Regions from separate parts of the Halomonas sp. BL6 genome, predicted to be linked through region 1. Evidence: riboswitches for the same ligand, from Rfam matches in the RefSeq annotation. Region 1 holds a riboswitch; each other region holds the start of a gene.

What was found. A riboswitch is a leader RNA that binds a small molecule or an ion and turns the genes downstream of it on or off. The one in region 1 is predicted to bind thiamine pyrophosphate.
Region 2: another riboswitch for thiamine pyrophosphate. It lies ahead of tenA (thiaminase II); the one in region 1 lies ahead of thiM (hydroxyethylthiazole kinase).
Region 3: another riboswitch for thiamine pyrophosphate. It lies ahead of FHJ80_RS08900 (sodium:solute symporter); the one in region 1 lies ahead of thiM (hydroxyethylthiazole kinase).

The regions. Positions count from the first base shown of each region.
Region 1 covers NZ_VDGL01000006.1:129,979-136,390, reverse strand. The annotation lists gene FHJ80_RS13675 (metal ABC transporter solute-binding protein, Zn/Mn family) at 1-291, shown strand, start outside; gene FHJ80_RS13670 (cupin domain-containing protein) at 431-1,108, shown strand; gene FHJ80_RS13665 (DUF6164 family protein) at 1,105-1,470, opposite strand; gene gloA (lactoylglutathione lyase) at 1,473-2,006, opposite strand; gene FHJ80_RS13655 (DUF2237 family protein) at 2,198-2,572, shown strand; gene FHJ80_RS13650 (hypothetical protein) at 2,697-3,041, shown strand; TPP riboswitch at 3,091-3,182, shown strand; gene thiM (hydroxyethylthiazole kinase) at 3,207-4,016, shown strand; gene thiE (thiamine phosphate synthase) at 4,006-4,620, shown strand; gene FHJ80_RS13635 (LysR family transcriptional regulator) at 4,617-5,537, shown strand; gene FHJ80_RS13630 (DoxX family protein) at 5,628-6,035, shown strand; gene FHJ80_RS13625 (dioxygenase) at 6,092-6,412, shown strand, end outside.
Region 2 covers NZ_VDGL01000001.1:337,400-343,811, reverse strand. The annotation lists gene FHJ80_RS01535 (DUF2971 domain-containing protein) at 1-15, opposite strand, end outside; gene FHJ80_RS01530 (hypothetical protein) at 96-476, opposite strand; gene FHJ80_RS01525 (SMI1/KNR4 family protein) at 602-1,162, opposite strand; TPP riboswitch at 1,550-1,681, shown strand; gene tenA (thiaminase II) at 1,767-2,435, shown strand; gene thiC (phosphomethylpyrimidine synthase ThiC) at 2,461-4,377, shown strand; gene FHJ80_RS01510 (NAD(P)-dependent alcohol dehydrogenase) at 4,395-5,474, opposite strand; gene FHJ80_RS01505 (CsbD family protein) at 5,618-5,803, opposite strand; gene FHJ80_RS01500 (DUF2955 domain-containing protein) at 5,910-6,412, opposite strand, start outside.
Region 3 covers NZ_VDGL01000003.1:476,673-483,084, reverse strand. The annotation lists gene FHJ80_RS08915 (sugar MFS transporter) at 1-260, shown strand, start outside; gene FHJ80_RS08910 (magnesium transporter CorA family protein) at 257-1,225, opposite strand; gene FHJ80_RS08905 (diguanylate cyclase domain-containing protein) at 1,243-2,673, opposite strand; gene FHJ80_RS08900 (sodium:solute symporter) at 2,748-4,127, opposite strand; TPP riboswitch at 4,117-4,220, opposite strand; gene FHJ80_RS08895 (peroxidase-related enzyme) at 4,286-4,876, opposite strand; gene FHJ80_RS08890 (hypothetical protein) at 5,057-5,746, shown strand; gene FHJ80_RS08885 (CoA-acylating methylmalonate-semialdehyde dehydrogenase) at 5,790-6,412, opposite strand, start outside.

The DNA.
Region 1 (6,412 bases):
GTTGGTCTATCGACCGAAGCCGATCCCAGCGGTGCCAGCATGGCCGCACTGATCGATGTGATCGAGCAGGAGAACGTACAGGCGCTGTTCCACGAGAACATGACCAACCAAGCGATCATTACGCAGCTAGCGGAAGAGACCGGCCTGCCCATCGCTGGCACGCTATACGCCGATGCGCTGGCCAGTGAAGGCGATGCCAGCACCTACCTTGGCATGATGCGCCATAACGCCCGGGTGCTGCACGATGCCCTAGCTACTCCGGGCCATGAAGCTCATGGTCATCGCCACTAGACCAGGCCGGAAAGGCCCTATACCGCCCCATTAGGGCGGTATTTTTTTGCATTGCATTTTGCTGTCGGGATGGGGAGACTGACACTAACAACGCCGCTGCCACTGTTCACTGTTTACTTCACCGCAAAGAGCCACGACCATGCGCCTAAACGCCGACTTTAGCCACTTTGCCTGTGTCACGCCGGAACAGTATCACTGGGTGGCCTCGCCTAGCGCAGGTGTCGAACGTATGATGCTGGATCGCATTGGCGATGAGGTGGCCCGCGCCACGAGCCTGGTGCGCTACGCGCCCAACAGCCAGTTCAGCCGCCATACCCACGAAGGCGGTGAGGAAATTTTGGTACTCGAAGGCGTGTTTGCCGATGAGCATGGCCGTTACCCAGCGGGCAGCTATCTACGCAACCCCATCGGCACGGGGCACACGCCGCGCATTGGCGACGAGGGTGCGCTGATCCTGGTGAAACTTCATCAGTTCAATGAAAACGACCTGCTCCAACTCGCCATTCCCGCCCACCGCCTGCCCTGGCAGCCCGACCGTCGGCCAGGCATCACCTACAAAATGCTGCACACCTATCAACATGAACGCGTCAGCCTAGAGCGTTGGGAAGGCGAGGTCATTATCGACTATCCGGCACTGCCGGGCGGCTTGGAGCTGTTCGTACTGGAGGGCTCGCTACGCGACGCAGACACCGAGTACCCGGCAGGTAGCTGGTGCCGCTATCCCCCGGGGGCTGCCCCGCGGCTTAGCGCTGGACCCTCAGGGGTCAAGATGTACGTCAAACGCGGACACTTATCTAACGCGCTGTGCGACGTTTAGCGGGCGAGTCCTACGAACGGCAGTAAGGTCAGCAGAGCGATCATCAGCACCGCCACGATCACTAGCGTGACTTGAAGCGGACGGGCCATGAAGCGTCGCCACAGCGTAGGCGCATCATCACGCGCCAGCGCCTCTTCGTGTTCACGGCGCACCTTGGCTAATCGCTCGGCCTGGTAACGCGCCAGCACCGCCTCGGCATCGTCTTGCTGTGCTGGGTCGCGCAGCCAGATGGCATCCACTCCCAGGCGGAAAAAGCCCGCCTGGGTTTCGTACACGTCGAAACCATGTTCTTCCAGCAGTTGGCGGACCTCCATGGCCTCTTCATCGGTCACGTGGCGCAACCGAAACAGCAGATGAGCCATCGTTAATCGCCCATGCCTGCCATACGGTCGGCTTGAATCACTTCGATCCAGTAGCCATCGGCGTCTTTGACGAAGATCACGTCTTTCATTTTGCCTTGGTCGGCACGCTTCACGAAGGTGACGTCGTGCTCATCGAACCACGCTTGGGCGGCTTCCAAGTCCGGCACGCTAAAACAGATGTGCCCGAAGCCTTGCGGCTCGGCATTACCGTCGTGGTAGGCAAAGTCCTGCTCGTTTTCGGTGCCCCAGTTATGGGTCAGCTCTAGCAGGCCTTTCTGGCTGAAGGTCCAGGCGGTGCGCGCTTGGGTCTCTTCCGGCACGTGATCGCTCTCCTCGACATTGGCCAGAAAGTAGAGCGAAAACTGCATCTCCTCGAAGTCCAGACGGCGCAGCACCTGCATGCCAAACACCTTGGAGTAAAACGCCAGCGCACGCTCAGGGTCTTTGACCCGCAACATGGTGTGGTTCAAGCGAAAGCCCTGGGTTTGCGAAGCGGCCGGGGTCACTCCCGGATGCTGTTCACCTTGATACGACATGACACTCTCCTGGTTGGATGATGCTTGTGTTGACGCGATGCAAAATCTTTGACGGACGTATGACTTTGTACAAGGCTTAGGCGACAGCGTCGTGCTTCCCGCTGCCTGTGCATCACTGCCTTTGAAGGCGTTATTTACCATGTTATGAGGGCGAGGAACGCAGAATTCCAGCCTGCCCCCGAGGAGTCTTTATGTCCCGTGATCTAAACGTATTGGGTGAACCGCTCACGCCCTGCTGCCACTCGCCGAAAACCGGTTTCTATCGCGATGGTTTTTGCCGGGTAGGGCCAGACGATGTCGGCATCCATTCGGTGTGCGCCATGGTGACCGAGGAGTTTTTGGCCTTCTCCAAGGCGCAAGGCAACGACTTGGTGACACCGCGGCCGGAGTTTGGCTTTCCCGGTTTGAAACCCGGGGATCGCTGGTGTCTTTGCGCGCACCGCTGGGCCGAAGCGGCACAGGTAGGACTCGCGCCGCCGGTCGTTTTGTCCGGTACGAACGAGCGAACGCTGGACATCATTCCACTGGTCAAACTCCAGCAGCATGCGCTAGATGCCGTACATTAATACCTGGGCCAAGGCGCCCCCGAATGCCCCTGGAAAAATGATGCAAATCTTCTACACTTCTATTTCGACAATTTTACATAGTGACCCGTGATGCCCCGCGAATGGCGTCCGATAGGAGCACGTCATGACAGCTATCGATATGACCCTTGGCGATCGCCTGACATTGAAGCAGTTGAGCAATGCGATTCAGAATGGCTTCTCCCCCATCGTCGAAGTCGAGTCCATGGATGGCATCTACAAAGTGCGTTTTCACCATGCTAATGGCGTCTCGGACCTATGTGACGCTCAAGGTCGCGTCAGCACCTTTCTGGGAACCGGTGAAATTCGCGATGCCCTGGGCCAACTCGGCTTAACCCATGGCGTGCTGACCTTTGCCGATCAGTGCGGCGACGAAATGATTGGCGTACAGGGCCGAGCCATCACCCCTGACGAAATGCTCACGTACGGGACCCGCATCGCGTTTCGTTAACGCGTTGTTGACCGGGCTTTACATCGCCGCACAAGGCTAGGATAGTACCCACCAACGACAGGGGCGCCGCTCAGCGGCTGAGAAGCACCCTTTGAACCTGAACCGGATAACGCCGGCGTAGGGAGTCGTGGTGCTTACCACCACCTCCTTACCCGGGAGGAAACCATGACTTACCCCCCACTTGGCGATATGCTTGCTGCCCTGCGCGAGTCCACGCCGCTCGTTCACTGCATGACCAATTACGTGGCCATGAACAGTACCGCCAACCTGCTGCTGGCCACGGGCGCATCGCCTGCCATGCTGCACGCCGCAGAAGAGGTCGCTGAATTTACCACGATGGCAGACGCGCTCTCCATCAATATCGGCACGCTCTCTGCCCCCTGGGCCGAGTCGATGCAGCTGGCGGCGCGCACGGCCGACACGACCGACACCCCCTGGGTGCTGGACCCCGTCGCCGTCGGGGCCACCGAGTTCCGCCAGCGGGTGTGCCAGGCGCTGCTGTCCCATCGCCCCAGCGTCATTCGCGCCAATGCCTCGGAAGTGATGGCTCTGGCCGGCTTGGCCAGCCAAGGGCGTGGGGTCGATGCGACCGCCACCACCGATGACGCCACTCACGCCGCCATGACGCTCGCCCAGCGGCAACGCTGCATCGTCGCCATGACCGGCGAAACCGATGTCATCACCGATGGTAGCCACCACGTCCGGTTAACCGGGGGCCACCCGCTGATGCCCCGCGTCACGACGCTCGGCTGTGGCTTGAGCGCCTTGGTGGCCGGGTTCGTTGTCGCCAACCGCGAGTACCCGCTGGCCGCGACGCTGGCCGCCTTGGCGTGCTTTGGCATCGCCGGTCATCGTGCGGGTCAGCAGGCCAAGGGGCCGGGCAGCTTTCAGGTCGCGTTTCTGGATGCACTGTACCAGCTCACTCCAGAGGATCTTTCGTCGCAAAGCCAAGTGGAGACGCTGCATGCCGTGTGATCTTTCGCTCTATTTGGTGACCGATGCCGCTCTGTGCGCGGAAGCGGGCCTCGAAGCGACGGTGGAAGCCGCCGTCAAAGGCGGAGTCACCGTGGTGCAGCTACGCGACAAGCATGCCAGCGACGAGGCGATGATCGAACAAGCCAAGCGCCTCAAAAGGCTGCTGGCGGGCACCCATGTGCCGCTGATCATCAACGACAGACTCGCCGTGGCCATCGCCAGCGGTGCCGACGGCCTGCATGTTGGCCAGAGCGATACCGCGGTTCTAGAGGCGCGGGAGGCGCTGGGGCCGCAGGCCATTCTAGGACTGTCGATCAACACCCTCGCGCAGCTTCGTGACGCGCCCATCGCGCTGTTGGACTACGTCGGGTTAGGCCCCATTTTCGCCACTGCCAGCAAGCAGGATCATGCTCGGCCCATCGGCTTCGAGGGCTTAGCCGAGCTGGTGCGCGCCTGCCCGTTGCCCAGCGTGGCGATTGGCGGCTTAAAGGCGCAGCACGCCACCCAAGTGAACGCCGCCGGCGCCCAAGGGATGGCGGTGATTTCTGCGATCTGCGGCCAGCCCGACCCTTACCGGGCGGCGCTGGCGTTTCGCGCCCCATGAGTCGACTTGACCAGCTGACCGCCTTCGTCAAAGTGGCGGAGCTTGGCAGCTATACCCGCGCTGCCGAGGCATTGGATCTTTCACGTACGCGGGTGTCGCGGCAGGTCATGGCGCTAGAGGAGACGCTGGGCGCGCGATTGATCCAGCGCACGACGCGGCGGCTGCATCTTACCGATGCGGGAGAGCGCTATTTAGCCCATGCCCAGGCCATTTTGCTGGCGTTGGAGGAGGCCGCTGCCGATGTCGGCAGTGGCACCCACACTGTGAGTGGGCGGCTGCGCATCAATGGTCCCATGAGTTTCGGCACGCGCTATCTCGCGCCTCAGGTAGCGCAGTTCATGCAGGCGCACCCCGCACTCGACGTACGCCTCGATCTCAACGACCGCCGCGTAGACTTGTTGGAGGAGGGCTATGATGTCGCCATCCGCATCGGTAGCCTGCCCGACTCCAGCCTAATCGCCAGACGGCTAGCCCGCTGCCAGCTCGTGCTGTGCGCGTCACCAGGCTATTTAGCGCAGCACGGCACGCCTTTGCGCATCGAAGACCTTACCCAGCACCACTGCCTGCGCTACCGCAGCGGGCAGAACAGCGGCGACTGGCGCTTCGGCCAGCAGTACGTTAGCGTCACGGGGCCGCTGGAGAGCAATAATGGGGATATGTTGACCCATGCCGCAGAAGCGGGATTAGGCATCGCCCAGCAACCCAGTTTTCTGATTCATGAGAGCATCCAGCGGGGGCACTTGGTGCCGCTTCTGTTAGACCTACCGCCGACCTACCTAGACATACACGCCCTCTACCCCGCACGGCGTTTTCTACCCGCCAAGGTAGCGCACTTCATCGATCAGTTGGCCGATGCCTGGGGCGACCCACCCATATGGGAGCAGGGGCTTGGATTATCGCGCATATCGCAACAGTAAAGTGCTCATCGGTTAGATTATCTTCTCCACTCGCTGGCCTACAGTAGCATCATCGCATCCATGGTGATGCTCACGACGCGAGAGAGTGCTATGACGACGTTAACTACCCCGACGACAATCCTTCATGCGACCGCCCTACTGCGCGTTAGCCTAGGTGTGATGGCCCTGGCTCACGGGCTGATGAAAGTGTTCGTGTTTACGCTTCCTGGCACGGTGGGCTACTTCGAATCGCTTGGCCTGCCCGGTTTCATGGCTTACTTGACCATTGCCGCCGAAGTCGGCGGAGGCTTGGCCCTGGTGCTGGGCCTATACACCCGCTGGGTGAGTCTGGCGCTAGTACCGGTGCTGCTCGGCGCCGCCTGGGTACACCTCGGTAACGGCTGGGTCTTCTCCAATCCCGGCGGCGGCTGGGAGTTCCCAGTGTTCTGGGCCGCGGCCCTCCTGGTGCAAGCCGGCCTGGGCAGCGGTAGCTTCGTCATCAGCCGCCGACTGGCATAATCCAATGGCCTGCCGAGAATCACACGTTGGCAGGCCCATTGACTGGAGCGTATCCTATGTTACCGAGTCTCTTCATTTCCCATGGCTCTCCCATGCTGGCGCTCACCCCCACCCCAGCCCATCACTTCTTGAAGGAGCTGGGCCGCACTCTGCGACCCAAGGCCGTCGTGGTGGTTTCAGCACACTGGGAGACCGAACGGTTGCAGGTGAGCCGCAGCGCGACACCTACGACTATCCACGATTTTGGCGGTTTTCCCGACGCCCTGTTTGCCGTGCAGTACCCAGCGCCTGGGGAACCCGTCTTGGCCAAACGTTTGGCCCAACAGCTAGGCGCCACGGAGACGGAGCGCGGACTGGATCACGGCGCGTGGGTGCCA
Region 2 (6,412 bases), on a different contig from region 1:
CTTGTATAGAGGCACAGTCTCTCCTTGAGTGTTAACGCCCGCGTAAAGCGCGCGAGGTACGAGCGTCGCCTTTAACGCGTTTGTTAGCACACTGCCTATTCATACGGATAAGACTTTCCTTCTAGCATGCCGCCATTCGACAAAGTAATTTCCAGTCGTTTGAACAGACCGAAGAAGTCAACGAGGTTCATATCCACGCGTACGCGCCTTGCTTCTATTACATCACCACTAGCAGCAAGCAAAGAAGGAAGATCAGGGTGCCCCTTCAGGTCGGTCACGAAGAACGTAACGTAAACTGGATCCTTATGGGTGCCATGATTCTCTCCAGCCCACATTTTGACGCCTACAACAAACTCTTCGTCGCTGATCAAGTCATTGTCTTTGAGCCACTTTGCTGCATTCTCTTTATCCGCGCGGTCGGCAGCTGCGCTACCTTTCATGTCATTGTATTGTACTGATGCTTTAAAAGTGTCCATTCTCTCTCCTTTGGGTTGTAGTGCTAACGCCTCAAACACCGGATTGGTGAAGTTGGCGGCTTTTTTGCGCAAGCGAAAAAGGTGACAGCTTTACCAAGTCCGCGTGCTTTGACTTGTTAGGTGCTTTATTCACTGTAGATTACATTACCATTTAAATCATAAACCTCTTCATATTGAAGGAGATTTGATACAAACTCATTAAAAGTATTTGCCACAACTAGACTATTGCCTTCATCCGTCTCTGTGACAATAACCTTGGGTTCAGTAAAAGAATCTCCATAGTCTAGGGCCAACCATGTATGGCCATCACCTTCTAGCGGCACATATGTTTCCGGAAGGCCCCACTCTCTGCCAGAGCTTATGGAGCTATATATTGAGTATTCCGAATTAGGATCTACGCTTGCAAACGTGCCAATTTCGTAAAAGCCTTCACCAAAATAGTATTGTAGAGTTTCGTTTTCACAAGACGGGAGTTTAACTACCTTAGTTTCTTCTGATTCGGAGAATTTCACATACTCTTTAGGTAGTGTGAATCCATATTTTTCCTTGAAGTAACTAAGAGCTTCTTCGTGCGTGTAAACTCGATAGTTTTCAACTTCTCGAACACCACCGCATTCAGGGCAAACAAAGTATGCAGTTCCGTCAACGATGTCTGGATTTTTGAGTTCTCTGCTACAACATCTCATACTTTGATACTCGCGCACCTAACAGTGATTATACGTCCTGCCATGAAACCTCAATGAACGTGACATCACAATGACTGAGGTTTCATAGCCACCAAATTGAATCTACCTCATTGATTCTACAGCGTGCAAAGAGAATTTTGGCGATGTAGCCAAAATTCTCGGGCTTGCGCGTTTTACTCACCTCAATATTACTGTTTTTATAAACAGCAATATGGAGCCATTTCCTCATGAAACTGATGGAACGCGTCAAGGTAACCATGGGGGTCAAGCACTCAACGCCATCGCCTTTTTCTTGTCGTTTATTGCTCTCACGGCAGACCACCTCTGTGCGCCCAATAAAATACGCCCCCTTGCATCTCCCCCACCCGCCTCCTACACTGCGCTGAATACTGCTTGACGGGGTGCCGGTGGAACCGGCTGAGATCGCTATACGGCTGGCTGCTACAGCAAGTCGTCACGGCGGGGCCCGTTGAACCTGATCCGGCTAGTACCGGCGTAGGAATCAAGCGGTGGTTGGGGTGCGCCGTGTTCACCTGATACCTTGCCCCAACTCACTCTCCTTTCGCCCGTGCGCCGGTTCGCTGTACCACCGGAGGCATCCAATATGGGCTACCGCTTTACCGATCTCACCACCGCTTGCCAGAACGATTGGCGCTCCTACATCGAGCACGATTTCGTGCGCCAGCTGGGCAACGCCACGCTGCCTGAGGCGTCGTTTCGCCACTACCTGAAGCAGGATTACCTGTTCTTGATCCACTTCGCCCGCGCCTACGCGCTGGCCGCTTACAAAAGCCCCACCCTGGCGGATTTGCGCCAGGCTCACGAGGGCTTGAAAGCCATCGTGGATGTGGAACTGGGCCTGCATGTGGGCTTTTGCCAGGAGTGGGGCATCAGCGAGCAGGAGCTTGCCGAACTCCCCGAAGCCCGCGCCACGCTGGCCTACACCCGCTATGTGCTGGATACCGGCAATCGCGGCGACCTGCTCGATTTGCACGTGGCGCTGGCCCCGTGCCTGGTGGGCTACGGCGAAATCGCCAACTGGCTGAACGCGCAACCCTCTACGCTGCGCGGCGCGCAAAACCCTTTTGACGCTTGGATCGCCATGTACGAAGGCGAGGAGTTCCAAGCCGCTATGCAGGCAGAGCTTGCGTGGCTCGATGCCCGCTTGGCCGATGTCACCCCCGCCCGTTTTGCTGAGCTGAGCAAGATCTTCCGCGATGCCACCCGCCTGGAAATCGACTTCTGGCAGATGGGTTTAGACCTTTCTGAATAACCTCCTACAACATAGAGCAACCGTCATGACCAAGACCGTCAAAAGCAGAACCGCGCACTTTTTAGCCGAAACCGCCCAGGTCGATGCCGCCGCAGTGGCGCCGCTGCCCGGCTCGCGCAAGGTGTACGTGGAAGGCTCGCGGCCGGATATTCGCGTGCCGTTTCGGGAGATCACCCTATCGCCCACCAAAACCAGCGGCGTGGATGAGCAGAACCCGCCGCTGCTGGTGTACGACACCTCCGGTCCCTACACCGATCCCAACGCCCGCATCGATTTGCGCCAGGGCCTGCCGGAACTGCGCCGCGCCTGGATCGAAGAGCGCAACGATACCGAGTTTTTGGATGGCCCCACCAGCCAGTACGGCCAGCGCCGCGCCAACGACCCCACCCTTGCCCAGCTGCGCTTTGATTTAAGCCGCACACCCCGCCGGGCGAAAGCGGGCAAGAACGTGACCCAGCTGCACTACGCCCGCCAGGGCATCATCACGCCGGAAATGGAGTTTATCGCCCTGCGGGAAAACCAGCGCCGCCAGGCGTTGGGAACGGCGGAAGTAGAGCGCATTCTGGGCCATCAGCATGCGGGCCAGAGCTTCGGCGCCAGCCTGCCCAAAGAGATCACCCCCGAGTTCGTGCGCGACGAGGTGGCCCGTGGCCGGGCGATCATTCCCAACAACATCAACCACCCGGAAAGCGAGCCGATGATCATTGGCCGCAACTTCCTGGTGAAGATCAACGGCAACCTGGGTAACTCGGCGGTCACCTCTTCCATTGAAGAGGAAGTAGACAAGATGACCTGGGGCATCCGCTGGGGGGCGGATACCATCATGGACCTCTCCACCGGCCAGAACATCCATGAAACCCGCGAGTGGATCATCCGCAACTCGCCGGTGCCGATTGGCACGGTGCCCATCTATCAGGCGCTGGAGAAGGTCAACGGCATTGCCGAAAACCTTACCTGGGAGATCTTCCGCGATACGCTCATCGAGCAGGCGGAACAGGGGGTGGATTACTTCACCATCCACGCGGGAGTGCTGCTGCGCTATGTGCCACTCACCGCCAACCGTGTCACCGGCATCGTCAGCCGTGGTGGTTCCATCATGGCGAAGTGGTGCTTGTATCACCACCAGGAGAGCTTCCTCTACACCCACTTCGAGGAGATCTGCGAGATCTGCAAGCAGTACGACGTGGCGTTCTCGCTGGGCGACGGCCTACGCCCCGGCTCCATTGCCGATGCCAACGATGAAGCGCAGTTTGCTGAACTCGAAACACTGGGTGAACTGACCAAGATTGCCTGGAAGCACGATGTGCAGGTGATGATCGAAGGCCCCGGCCATGTGCCCATGCACCTGGTAAAAGAGAACATGGATAAGCAGCTGGCGTGCTGCGATGAAGCGCCCTTCTATACCCTAGGGCCGCTGGTGACGGATATCGCCCCCGGCTACGACCACATTACCTCGGGCATTGGGGCGGCGATGATTGGCTGGTTTGGCTGCGCCATGCTCTGCTACGTGACGCCGAAAGAGCACCTGGGCCTGCCCAACAAGGATGACGTGAAAACCGGGATCATCACCTACAAGATTGCTGCCCACGCGGCGGATTTGGCCAAGGGTCACCCGGCGTCGCAGCGGCGCGATAACGCACTATCTAAAGCGCGCTTCGAGTTCCGCTGGGAAGACCAGTTCAACTTGGGGCTGGACCCGGACACCGCCCGGGAGTACCACGACGAGACCCTGCCCAAGGACTCCGCCAAGGTAGCCCACTTCTGCTCCATGTGCGGGCCGAAGTTCTGCTCCATGAAGATCAGCCAGGAAGTGCGCGACACCTACCGCGACCGCGCCCCGGAAAACGCCGCTGAAAGCGATGCCGAAGCAGTGAAGCGCGGTATGCAGGAGCAGGCGGAGAAATTCCGCCGAGAAGGTAGCGAGCTGTACCAAGAGGTATAGCCCGCTACCGGTGGCGCTTAGCCAGCGCTAAGCGCCACTTTTAGCACGCCATCGCGCTGGTGGGAGAAGAGGTCGTAGGCTTCCACGATATCCTCCAGCGCGTAGCGGTGCGTAACCAGCGGGCCCAGATCTATGCGGCCTGATGCGATCATGCTCATCAGCCTGCGCATGCGCTCTTTGCCACCCGGGCACAGCGAGGTAATGATTTTATGATCGCCCAGCCCTGCACAAAACGCACCCAGCGGAAGGGTGAGGTCTTCAGAGTAGACCCCCAGGCTCGAGAGCGTGCCGCCGGGTTTTAGCACCCGTAGCGCGGCCTCAAAAGTTTGCTGTAGGCCCAGCGCTTCGATGGCGGCGTCTACCCCCCGACCACCGGTGAGTTTCAGCACCTCTTCCACCACATCGACCTTGCGGAAATCCAGCGTTACATCCGCGCCCATCTGCTTGGCCATGTGCAGGCGCTCATCCACACCGTCTACGGCGATAATCATGCCCGCCCCCCGCAGCCGCGCGCCTGCGGTGGCGCACAGGCCAATTGGCCCTTGGGCAAACACCACCACCGTATCGCCTATTTTAATGCCTGCGGATTCCGCACCGGCAAACCCCGTCGACATAATGTCTGGGCACATCAGCACCTGTTCGTCGGTTAGGCCATCGGGGACGGGCGAGAGGTTCGCTTGGGCATCGGGCACCAGCAGGTACTCCGCCTGGGCACCATCGATGGTGTTCCCAAAGCGCCAGCCGCCCATGGGCTTGTAGCCGTGGCTGTGGTGGCCGCCATCCTGTGCACAACAACCGTCCTGGCAGGCGTAAGAGGTGAAACTGGGGCAAATCGCGCCAGCAATCACCCGCTGGCCTTCTTGGTAGCCTTTGACGTTGGCACCGAGTTTTTCAATCACCCCCACGGGCTCGTGGCCGATGGTTAAACCGCGCTCTACCGGGTATTCGCCTTTTAAGATGTGAACATCGGTGCCGCAGATGGTGGTGGTGGTGATGCGCATCAGGGCATCGTTCGGGCCAATCTCGGGGATGGGTTTGTCGTCGATTTCGATGCGGCCGGGTTCAACGAAAATTGCCGCTTTCATCATGGTAGGCATGGGGCACGTCCTCAGTGAGGGGAGTCATGACACATTGCCATTAAGCGTGAAATAGCAGCCGCAAATCGTGCGCTGGGTCACGTAAAGTGCCAAAACAGCCACCGGAGCCTGGGCTCCGGTGGATGATGGGGTGCCATCGAGAATTACTTTTTCTTCTTGGCCCCTTCCTTGGCATCGCCTTTGCCTTTTTGCAGTTCGCCTTTGGCTTGCTGGGCTTTGCCTTTGGCTTCGGTTTTGCTGCTGCCGGTGGCCTTACCGGCGGCTTCTTTGGCTTTCCCGGCGGCTTTGTTGGCCGCGCCTTTCACTTTGTCTTCTTTGCCACTTGCCATGACGAACACCTCTAATCCGTTAGGAGGGAAAAGGCCGCTCGTCGCGTGCATGGGGCGTCGACGGCGGCTCTTTTCAGCGTAGTGCGTCGTTAAAAAATTTCCTCAACTACTTTTCGGGCAGGCGAGTAGGTTCCCAGCGGTTGAGCAGATAGTGCAGACAAATCATCACCGACAGTGTGCCGATCAGCGCTATGCTCATGGACGAAAAGCGATACAGCGCGCTGTAGACTAAGTCCTGCTGTGGCCCCAACGACTGGCCGAACAGAATGCCCATGGTGGTGAGCCCGCCAAACCCGATGCCGGAAACGCCCCCTTCCAAGATGTGCTCCCGCGCAAACAGCATCAAACCCAGCCAATAAAGCAGAATCACCAGCAGAAAGTGGTGGCTTTGGGTGTAGAGCGCCAGCTGCATCACCAGCGCGAGGTTACAGCCCAAGAGCGTGCCCACCGCGCGCTTGGCCGCCGACACCTGCGCGCCAAAGTAGCCCAGCGTAAACAGAATCAAGATGGTGGCCATTTGCGCCGAGAGCGACCCGCGCAGATCGAACACCTGAAACACTACGAACGAAAGCGTGGCGGTGATGCTGCCAATCAGGGTTTCATGGCGGA
Region 3 (6,412 bases), on a different contig from region 1:
TCTCCGCCTCGGCGTTTTTCCCTACGCTGTTTGCACTGTGCAACCAGTCGATCGTCATGCGCGGGCGCACCACCGGCGCCATCTTTACCGCCGCGGGCAGCGGGGCGCTGGTCATTCCGTCACTGACCGGCCCGCTGCTGGATTTGGCGGGTGCGGGGGCGTTTCCTATATTGTTGGCCACGCTTTGGCTACTGATTGCGCTGGGGCTCTTACTGTTGGCCAGTCGTCTGCGGCAATTGGCGGTTCGACAAGGGGGTTAAAACCAGCGTTTCCGTTTGAACAGCCAAATGAGCACCCCACCAATCCCTAGCATGGCCCCCCAAACGAAAAAGTAGCCGTACTGATAGCTCAGTTCTGGCATGTACTCGAAGTTCATGCCGTAAATACCGGCGATAAAGGTTAGCGGGACGAAAATAGCGGTAATCACCGTCAACACCCGCATGGTGATGTTCAACTGGTGTGATGAAATGGAGATATAGCCGTCGACGAGATCGCCACAAATGTCGTAGTACATTTGCGTTAGGGTGTAGAGTCGCTCGAAACGTTCTTCGACATCGGTTATGGCATGCAGCGTTTCGCTTTCGCCTCGCGGCAAGTGCGCGTAGTCGTACGCCGTCAGCTCTTGGGTGATGCCTTTGTGATAGCTGAAGATCCGGCGCATTTTGACCAGACGCGAGCGATACGTGGTGATTTTACGCATCAACACGTCGTTACCATTGTCTAGCAGCTCGTCCTCGAGATCACTGAGCTCCGTTTCGAATTCCAGCAAGCTATCGATATAAAAGCCCGCCGAGGTGTACATCACTCTCAGTGCCACCTGCTCGGGTGACTGGGCCAATAGCGTTTTGCCGTGCTCATTGAGTAAGCGTTCGATACTCATCGCTTCACCGGGGTGCAAGGTCACCAAAAAGCGTTCGCCGACGAAGAAACAGATCTGCTGAGGTACGAAGTTTAGTTGGGCATCGAACGAGGAAATGCCGCGATAGATGATCAGCGTGTGATTGTCGAACTCTTCGATTTTCGGCGGATGGCGCTCTTTGTGGGCGTCTTGTATGGCCATCGGGTGACACTCGAAGCGCTCCAGTATCTCACGCTCCTGCGCTTCGCTCTCTCCTTTCATGTCGACCCACAAGTGTGCTGTGGGCATGCGCATCCACTCGTCCATCAGGCGAATGTCGCCCTCGCGCACGTCGCCCTCTGGGGTGGTCAATAGACAACGAATCATACTCGTCCTTGGGTTCGTTAATAGGGGGCAGACGTATCCGCCGGACGTGCCAGCGCGATACGCGCTTTGCCTGCGCGTTTGGCGTTGTACATGGCCTCATCGGCGCGCTTCAATAACTCCTGAGGTGTCTCCGCCGCGTCGTGGACGAACAGCGCCACACCAATGCTGGTACTTACTTGCAGGGTCACGCCACCTGCGCTGAGCGGCTCCTCGATCACCTCGATCAGCTTATGGGCCAGCGGCTCCGGTGCGTCACTGGTCACCCCCTCGAGCAGCACGACGAACTCATCTCCCGCCCATCGGGCAACGAAATCCGTCTCGCGGACGGTTCGCTGGAGACGGCTCGCGATGTCGCGCAGCAGCTCGTCCCCCATGGCATGGCCGTGCTGATCGTTAATGCGTTTGAACCCATCGAGGTCTAGAAACAGCACGGCCAGCGGTGCGAGCGTACGGCGTACCCGTGCCATTGCCTCCGGCAAACGCTCATCTAGGGCGCGGCGGTTGGGCAAACGGGTGAGCACGTCTTCTCGGGCCTGCTGGTCGCGTAGGCGCTCTAGCTGCTGGCGTTCGGTAATGTCGTGAATGAACAAGCTGCGGCGTGGGCGGCCATTCACCTCGAAACGCTTCAGTCGCACCTCGACCGGCAAGCGAACGCCATCGCGCCGTAGGGCTTCTCCGGTCACCGGCATGGCGACATCGTCACTGGTGATTCCGTCGGGAAACATGAGCGATGTAATCGGCCGAGTGAGGGCTTCTTTGCGACGCCAGCCGAACATGTTCTCGGCTGCATGGTTCCAATCCAGCACGCGCCCCTGCTCATCGACGCTTAAATAGGCATCATATGCCGACTCGATCACCAGATTGAGTTCGCGGGTTCGCTGCTCGATACGCTGCTCGAGGCTTTGATGCAGCGCCGTGAGCGCCTGCTGAGTGGCGGCACGAATCTTCTGCTCGTTGATGAGCCGTTCGCGCAGGTGGATTTCGCCAATCACGATATCGGCCAAATCTTGCATCGCAGCCTTTTCTTGGTCACTTAAGCTGCGTGGCTGGCTGTCCATGGCGCATAGCGATCCGAGGACCAGCCCTTGTGAACTACGCAGCGGTATCCCGGCATAAAAACGGATGCCGCCAGGTGTCATCACGTAGGGATTGGTCACGAAGCGTGCGTCTTGCTGAGCGTCTTCGACCACTAGCGGCTCATCTTCGAGTACCGTGTAAGCACAAAACGCGACGTCCCTAGGTGTTTCCGATACCGCCATGCCCACTTGAGACTTGAACCACTGACGATCGGTGTCGATCAGACTGATGGTAGATTTAGGAACGCCGAGCAGCACGGTGACCAATCGCGTGATCCGATCGAAAACGGGCTCGTTTGGCGTATCCAGGAGGGCCAGTTCGTTAAGCGCAGCCAAACGGGCAGTTTCGTTGGGGGGTAACAGGTGGCTCATGGCGATCACACCTAAATGGTCATCAAACCCTTAACAGCATAACGCGAAACGAAATGTCCTGCTTAACGCCTTGATTAACGGACTTCGACACGTTGACGGCTCACCAGAGCCAACGCCACGCTGACCGTTGTTGAGAGTAGCAGCGCCCCTACGAACGGGCCTAACGTCGGTACGCTGCCGGGGAACGTGGCGGCCATTACCCCTGCGCTGACGCTGCCCTGATCGATCCAGCCAGGCAGCACGGCCCCTACGAGCCCCGCCAATCCGCCGCTTATTGCTGCCATCGGTGTCATACGCTGCCACAAGCCCAGCAGCACCGGTACCACGATCGCTGCACACAGCAGATCGGCAATCAAAAATAGCCGCAGCACGGAGAGCCCTTGCAAGGCAATCACGATCACAGGCAGCATGATCGCCACGGTGAGCCAGCGCGCCTTGTTGAGGGCCTCGGGCCGGTGACCATTGGCCCACAGCGACGCAATGCCGTTTTGTAAGGTGTCGACGCTCGAGGTGACCAGCGTGACGGCCAGTACCAATGAAGGCAGCGTGATCCATACCGGGGCATCACTAAGCAGCGCAAAAAACGGCATGGGCGGCTCGCCGAGACTGACCCCGCTCATCGCTGCCATAATACCTACGCCACCGATCACCATGACGACCAGTACGGTCAAGCCGCCACCCAACCAGGCACCGTGCCCCAGGCTCGCGTCGTCTTGGGCCGCCCATACCCGCTGCCAATAGCCTTGGTGAAACAAGTTGGCCGCCGTCACGGCGATCACCAGCGTCAACGCCACGCTGAGCGAGCTGCCGATGGGGAGCGACGGGAGTTGTGCGTCATTCGGCATACTGGGCAGTCGCCAGAGCGTCACGCTGGCGACGGCGAGCAGCAGCGCCAAAAGCAGCCACGCTTGCCAGCGGTCGGTGGCCAAGCTTGCCCGTAGCCCGCCCATGACGGTGTACACCAGCGTGGTGAGCGCCACCCCGATGATCACCACGGCGGGAGGCACGTCGGAGAGCAGCGCGGTAATCGCCCCGATGGCGGTGAGTTCAGCAGCCAGGAAGCAGCCCATGTAAGCCACGGAAACGAGCGCCACGAAATGGCGTACCCCCTTGCCATAGCAGGCGTCGGCAAACTCGGCAATGCTGCGTCCCTCGGGCAGTGCTTGGCGTATCTTAGGCCCGTAGAGACCCAAAACGATGAACGGCAGCGCCGAGCCAAGGGCATAGCCCAGTAGCGCCACGGGCCCTACGAATGCGCCGATTTCAGGGGGTGCAAAGAGTATCCAAGCCCCCATACCGGACGCCAAAAAGGAGAGCCCCAGGGTGGCCGACGTTTGCGAATTACGGGCGGTGACATAGTCATCCAGCGAGCCGCCACTGAAACGTGCCCGAAGACCCAGAAAAGCAAAGCAGCATAACGCTGCGCCTAACACGAAAGACGTTAGGTAAGGCATGTCGCGCTTCCTCCGCCGGTACGAACCGGATCAGGTTCCAGGGTCTGCGTTGCGCGCATTCTCAGCCCCATTGGGGCTCCCCTGGCGACAGTGAGTGGAGGCAGTATCCTCAAGCAAAGTGGTGCGTTAGTAAAGCCTTGCCCATGGGGCCGGGCTGCTTATTCCACTTTCTTGGGGACACGCCCCATCAGGTAAAACTCGGCGTTGGGCGGTGTTCCAGCTAGTGTCACCAAGCGGTTGGACATGCCAAAAAACGCGGCAATGGCACCGATGTCCCAGCAATCATCCAGCGTGAACCCCACTGCCTCTAAACGCGCCTGCCATTCGTCTGAAAACTCGCCCAGATCGATGGCACTGTGCAGTGCAAAGTCGAGCATCAACCGATGACGCTCGCTCAATCCCGCCACACGATGGTTGATGGCGATATTATCCGCCAGTAACGGATCTTTACTGTAGATACGCACCAGCGCGCCATGGGCGACGACACAGTACAAGCAGCGATTGCGGGCACTGGTCGCAACGACAATCATCTCTTTCTCTGCTTTGGTCAGCGTCTCCGATGGTCGCTCCATCAACGCATCGTGATACGCAAAAAAAGCGCGAAACTCGTCGGGTCGGTGAGCCAACATCAAAAATACGTTGGGCACGAAGCCCGCTTTCTCCTGCACGGCCAACATGGCTTCCCGAATATCATTGGGAACATTATCCAGAGTGTCAGGAAGTTTGAACCGACTGATCGATGCAGCCATAAAGGCTCCTTTTTTATTTTGAAGTAGAGTCCCACTACCAACTCACTTTTATCCGTAACAAATTGCTAACTAAAGACTCTTTTCATATGGCTTTACGCTCGCCATACTTTTAGTGATCTAATGTCATAAAAGCCGTACGCTATTCGGCTAGCCAAGCGGCGTACTTACAGGGAAACCACCATGTCATACTCCGAAGCAAAAGAGCACACGCCAGGGCGTTTGCATGAACTGTTCGCAGACCCGTACCGTGCGTTCGAGAACGATACGGATGAGCGTCAGTTGCATATCCGTGTCATGCTTCACACCCTGCTGGCCCAGCCTATGCAGCGCGGCCTGGTCACGCTTCGTGTGATTCACGGCTGGGAGAACGGTGGTTTCGAACCTGCCGACCTACAGCATGCCGATTTTACGCTGCACAACCTGCAAGATTTCGAGGCGGCGGCCACCTCCTTTCACGCGGCGGCGGAACGAAATGCCCCCCTACCCGCAGATCAAACCGCTATTCTCGCGGCTCCCCTGGCCGATGCCATTGCCGATGCCGAAGCAGAAGGCAACGCGCTCACCGACGATATTCGTGCCACACCGGCTCGCTGGCCCGCGTTCGAGGGTGGGCTTGCCCTCTACACTCTGTTCAAAATGTACCATCGCCTCGTATATGGCGAGGACGATACCTACCGTTGCTCACAATGTGAGACCCCCCACGGCCTTCGTGAAATTCATGAATTTCACCTCGAAGAGGGAGAATTCGCGCTGCTGGCGCCCGTTCGCGATGAGCAGGAGGCGCCCTACCTGCTCGTACTACACGAGAGCCAGCTTGGTCCCATAGGGCAACTACTCTCGGAGAGCTTACCGCTGTTTCAGGACGTGTGAAGGTCGCCTCCTCTACCGAGGAGGCGCAGCGTGTTGCCGCTCGCTATAGCGAGATCGTGCTATTGATACCGCTAGAGACGTTTTCGGGCTCGAACCAGCGGGCAGTGACCGTTTTAGTCTGCGTCCAGAACGCAATCGCCTGTTTACCGTTAGGCCCTAGGTCGCCCAGCTTCGACGCCCGAGAACCGGTAAAGCTAAAGTAGGCGACCGGCACCGGAATGGGCACGTTGATGCCAATTTGGCCGACGTCGATGTCGGTCTCGAAGCGTCGCGCGACCCAGCCCGAGTTCGTAAAGATCGAGGTGCCGTTGCCATTCGGATTGGCGTTAATGAAAGCGATGGCGTCGTCCAGCGTTTCGACGTTGACGACACACAGCACCGGCCCAAAAATTTCCTCACGATAGATCGTCATCTCTGCCGTCACATCGGAAAACAGAGTCGGCCCGACGAAATTACCGTCTGGGTAGCCGTCGACCGTGTAGCCGCGCCCATCGACCAGCAGCGTAGCACCCTCCTTCTCACCTGCCGTAATCAAACGCTCGACCCGCCCCTTGGCTTGCGGAGAGACCAGTGGCCCCAGATCGGCCTCGCGCTGGGTGCCGGGTCCCACGGTCATACCGCGCGCGCCGGCTTCGATGTCTTTGATCCACTCGCGCGCTTCCCCCA